2 regions of the Chryseobacterium sp. RLHN22 genome follow, and region 1 is predicted to be linked to the other one. Evidence: riboswitches for the same ligand, from Rfam matches in the RefSeq annotation. Region 1 holds a riboswitch; the other holds the start of a gene.

The links. A riboswitch is a leader RNA that binds a small molecule or an ion and turns the genes downstream of it on or off. The one in region 1 is predicted to bind S-adenosylmethionine.
Region 2: another riboswitch for S-adenosylmethionine. It lies ahead of ACR1PN_RS15935 (SusC/RagA family TonB-linked outer membrane protein); the one in region 1 lies ahead of ACR1PN_RS02420 (alpha/beta fold hydrolase).

Annotation. Positions count from the first base shown of each region.
Region 1 covers NZ_JBPCHW010000002.1:19,457-21,923, forward strand. The annotation lists gene ACR1PN_RS02415 (MGH1-like glycoside hydrolase domain-containing protein) at 1-742, opposite strand, end outside; SAM riboswitch class I at 931-1,038, shown strand; gene ACR1PN_RS02420 (alpha/beta fold hydrolase) at 1,101-2,039, shown strand; gene ACR1PN_RS02425 (ACT domain-containing protein) at 2,043-2,467, shown strand, end outside.
Region 2 covers NZ_JBPCHW010000017.1:84,247-86,713, reverse strand. The annotation lists gene pckA (phosphoenolpyruvate carboxykinase (ATP)) at 1-386, shown strand, start outside; gene ACR1PN_RS15940 (type II 3-dehydroquinate dehydratase) at 528-938, opposite strand; SAM riboswitch class I at 1,257-1,355, shown strand; gene ACR1PN_RS15935 (SusC/RagA family TonB-linked outer membrane protein) at 1,439-2,467, shown strand, end outside.

The DNA of each region.
Region 1 (2,467 bases):
TATCACAAAAAACGCGTTCTGCATTTCTATTTTTTGAGTAAAACTTTTTGATGGGAATACTGTCATGTAAAACATTGATACAGCCTTCTTTTCCTGCTTCTACCTGACCTTTGTATTCATTATAACCCCATTTCCAGTTGTTTCTGTACCAGACAGTTGGCAACACAACAATTGGAGCTCCTTTGTCACTTCTGTTGCAAACCGTAACTCTGATTAAAATGTCATTAGCATCAGATTTACAGTATTCTATGAAAATGTCAAAGTATTCATCATTATCAAAAATTCCGGTGTCAAATAATTCGTATTCAGGCTCTTTTTTTGAACGCCTTGCGTTTTCTGCTACAATATCTTCATAAGGAAATTCGTTGATCGGGTATTTATAGACCATCTTCATATAGCTGTGAGAAGGCGTATTATCCAAATAATAAAAAATTTCCTTAATATCTTCGCCGTGATTCCCTTGCGGGTTGCTCAATCCGAAAAGACGTTCTTTTATTCTTTTATCTTTTTTATTCCAGAATGAAAGGGCAAAACAAAAAAGTTGTTTGGTATCCGAAATTCCTGCAATACCTTCTTCTCCCCATCGATAAGTATGGCTCTCGGCAATATCATGATTTGCAAAATGCCATGCATTCCCGTTCGGGCTGTAATCTTCACGCACATTTCCCCATTGTCGGTTGCTGACGTATGGTCCCCAATTTTTCCAGTCTTTATCTTGTAATCTTTGTTTTTCGGTACTCATATTTCAACATTTTTCATTACGAAGTTAGTTTTTTTGCTAAAAATTTCCAACTCGTTATATTTGAATTATAATTAATGTATTACTGAAAACCTTTTGTTTATCGGTGTTTGTAATGTTAAATTAAATTTTTATAAATATTTGAAAGAAAAGTTTTATCTTTGCACCATTCGTTCATTAAAATATTGAAAATGTTATCAAGAAAGGTTGAGGGATTAGACCCTGTGAAACCTTAGCAACCCTTTGCGCAAGCAATGAAGGTGCTACGTTCTACCAAAATTATTTTGGACAGATAACTACTGAATCTTTTTTCAGCCATTTCCTGTGGCATTTTCAATTGTATTATTAAAAAATAATAGAATTGAAATCAGAACTTAAACATATTAATTTTTCGTATCAAACTAATTCCGGTAAGGAATATGATATCCCGCTGAACTATCAGATTTTCGGGCAGGATCTGTTTTCTTCGCCGATTGTTTTAGTTAATCATGCCTTAACCGGAAATTCCAATGTTTCGGGCGAAAGGGGATGGTGGAAACAATTAATTGGTGAAAATCAGGTCATCGATACCCAAAAATATACAGTTCTATGTTTCAATATTCCCGGAAACGGATTTGATGATTTTTTAATTGATGATTACGAAGATTTCACGCCTTCAGATATGGCCAATATCTTTTTAAAAGGTCTTGAAATTTTAAATATTAAAAGTTTACACGCCATTGTTGGAGGTTCTTTAGGAGGCGGAATCGGCTGGGAAATGTTGGTAAAACAACCAAATCTTGCTGAAATTTTCATTCCTATTGCCTGCGATTTTAAAACCCACGATTGGCTTCATGCACAATGTTTAGTTCAGAAATTTTTATTAAATCAAAATGATGAACCATTACAAAAAGCCAGAATTCATGCAATGCTGTGCTACCGAACGCCGGAATCGTTAAATGATAGATTTCAGAACAGATACAGTCAGGAAAAACATAGATTAGAGTCCGAAGATTGGCTGATTTATCACGGAAATGCTTTAAACGAAAGATTTAGTTTAAAAGCTTATAAGCTGATGAATCATTTACTGATGAATATAAATGCCAAGGAAGATCATTTGGAAAAAATCCAGGCACGAATCCACATGATCTCCGTTGATACAGATCTATTTTTCCCCGCTTCTGAAATTCGAATGTGCTTTCAAAAGTTGAAAGAAAAAAAGGAAAATGTTTTCTATCACGAGATCACCTCAATTCATGGGCACGACGCCTTCTTAATGGAATACGAACAATTAAATACTATCATTAAAAATATTTTGTAGAAGATGAAAAGTAATGCTAACGAAATAAAATTTTTAAAAAACAGATCAATCATCAAGTTTGAAGGGGAAGATTTCTTAGGCGAAATCGGGATTGACGGACGAATTTTCAAAGCGCTTACGTTGGCGCGAATCAGTGTGGGAGTAATTTCCCAGCAGGCGATCGAAAACGGGATTTCTATTCTTGTTCAGGAAAGTGATTCTGAAAAAGCGGTCAATTGCCTAATTGATGAATTTGAAGCAGAAAGAAAATCAGGGAAAGTTTCTCAGATTTACAGCATAAATAATGTGTCGGTTTTAGGCTTTGTTGCAGAAGATTTCAATAAAGTTTTGGCAGAACTGGCTAGAAATAACGTTTTCCCATTGCTTTTAAACCAAATTGCAGCAGAAAAAAGGGTAAATATTATTGTAACTTCTTCTCAGGACGAAAA
Region 2 (2,467 bases), on a different contig from region 1:
CAACAATGTATTCAAAAACATTAATCGGGAAAATGAAAGAGCACGGTGCAAAAGCTTACTTGGTAAATACAGGTTGGAACGGGACAGGAAAGAGAATTTCATTAAAAGATACAAGAGCAATTATTGATGCGATCATCGATGGATCAATCGAAAATGCTGAGAAATCAACACTTCCGATTATGAATCTTGAAATTCCGACGGCATTGCCAAATGTTTCTGAAGGTATTTTAGATCCTAGAGATACATACAGCGATGTTGCAGAATGGGAAGAAAAAGCAAAAGATCTTGCTGCAAAATATATCAAAAACTTCGAGCAGTACTGTGGTAATGACGAAGCCAAAAAGCTGATTGCTTCTGGTCCTCAATTGCAGGAACAGACCATTTAGAAATAGTGAAGAAAGGCTCATCAAATTGATGAGCCTTTTTTTATTTTTTATGACGAAGATAATCTGCGCAATCTCCAAAATCTGCGCGAGAAATTTCACGCAATCATCTGTGAAAATCTGCGTAATCTGTGGGAAATAAAATCAAGATTTCAAACTCAGAATCGCCAATCGATATCCATCCATACCAAAACCGGATAAAACCGCATCGGTATTCGCCGCCGTTACAGATTTCTGACGAAACTCTTCTCTTTTATAAATATTGCTGATGTGAACTTCCACTTTCGGCTTTTGAATATTTTTTAAACAATCCGCAATCGCATAAGAATAATGCGTGAATGCTCCGGGATTGATCACCAATGCATCAAAATCATCTTCCTGCAATCTGTTAATCAGCTCTCCTTCAATATTCGACTGATAATATTGAATTTCATGGGAAGAAAATTCAGATTTTAAATTTTCCAAATAATCTTCCATGGTAGTTGTTCCGTAAATTTCTGGTTCTCTTGTACCTAGCAAGTTCAGATTCGGGCCGTTTACTATTAAAACTTTCATCCTATAAAATTAAAAAGTTTTTCCGTCAGTTCGGGTGTTTTTCGAAATGAAATGAAGAAAAATGTATTGAGAACTTTTAAAATAAAATTAATATTAATTTGAAAATAATAGCTAAACGATAACTTCACTCATCTTTAAACCTCAATTTTACCATTACATTATTTTTAATGATATTTCTCATATTTGAAAATTTAACATTTTTTATAACTGTCTATAATTGATGTTTTTAAAATAAAATTACGTTAATTTTTATAAAAATTGTATTTAAAATTTTAAAGTCTACTTGTTTTGTAGACTTTTTGTTTTTAGATTTGCAACGGCTTATAAAGAAAGATGGAGGGAACTGACCCGATGAAATCTTAACAACCTGCATTAAGTAAGGTGTTACATTCAGCCTTGAAAAAGGAAAGATGAGCAAAGTGTTAATCATGATTATTGATGCTGTTTGCTGTCTTTTTTATAAAAGGCTAAAATTTAATTAGCAGTAAATAAAATGGATTATGATTAGCAAAAATTTAATTAATTCTAAAATTTGGATTCCGCCTGTTGCCGCATTTTTCTTCGGGATTGCGAATGTCAACGGACAGGAAACTAAAAAAGACACTCTTAGGGAAAAAGAGATTGATGAAGTGGTGGTAGTGGCTTACGGAAAAGCTAAGAAAACAAGTTATACAGGTTCTGTAGCAACGATTTCTAGCGAAAAAATCAACAATAGACCCGTTACAAATATCACAAAAGCTTTGGAAGGGCAGGTTCCTGGTCTTCAGGCAGTAAGTGCTTCTGGGCAGCCGGGTTCTACAGCTTCCATTAGAATCCGAGGGATCGGTTCTGTAAGTGCATCAAGCAACCCATTATTCGTAGTCGACGGAATGCCTTTTGACGGAAATATCAACTCTATAAGCCCCAACGATATTGAGTCAATCAGCGTTTTGAAAGATGCTACAGCGAGTTCATTATATGGTTCCAGAGGAGCAAACGGGGTCATTATTGTTACCACAAAATCAGGTAAGAAAGGTGAGGCAAGAGTAAACTTTAATATAAGCCAGGGTTTCTCGAGTCGAGCGGTAAAGGATTATGAGCAGGTAAGCACAGATCAGTATTTCCAATTGTATTGGGAAGCCTTAAGAAACGGATATAAATCGAGCCAGGTTTCTTCTCAGCAGGCTGCGCAAATGGCAACCGACAATTTGGTTAATGCTTTGGGCATCAATCCTTACGGTTCAAAATTTCCGAAACCGGTGGGTACAGATGGCAAACTTTTGTCCGGAGCCACTCCTTTGTGGAACGACGACTGGAGGGATATATTACAGCGTGTTGCTTCCCGAAATCAGGTGGATCTGGATTTCAGCGGGGGAAACGAAAAAAGCAATTATTTTTTCTCTTTGGGATATCTGGATGATAAAGGAATTGCGATAGGTTCCGGCTTCAGGAAATATAGTTCAAGATTGAAAATCAATTCTGAAGTCAAAAAATGGTTGAATGTCGGAGCAAATTTAGCCTACACCAACAGTCTTCAGGAAGCGCCGCCT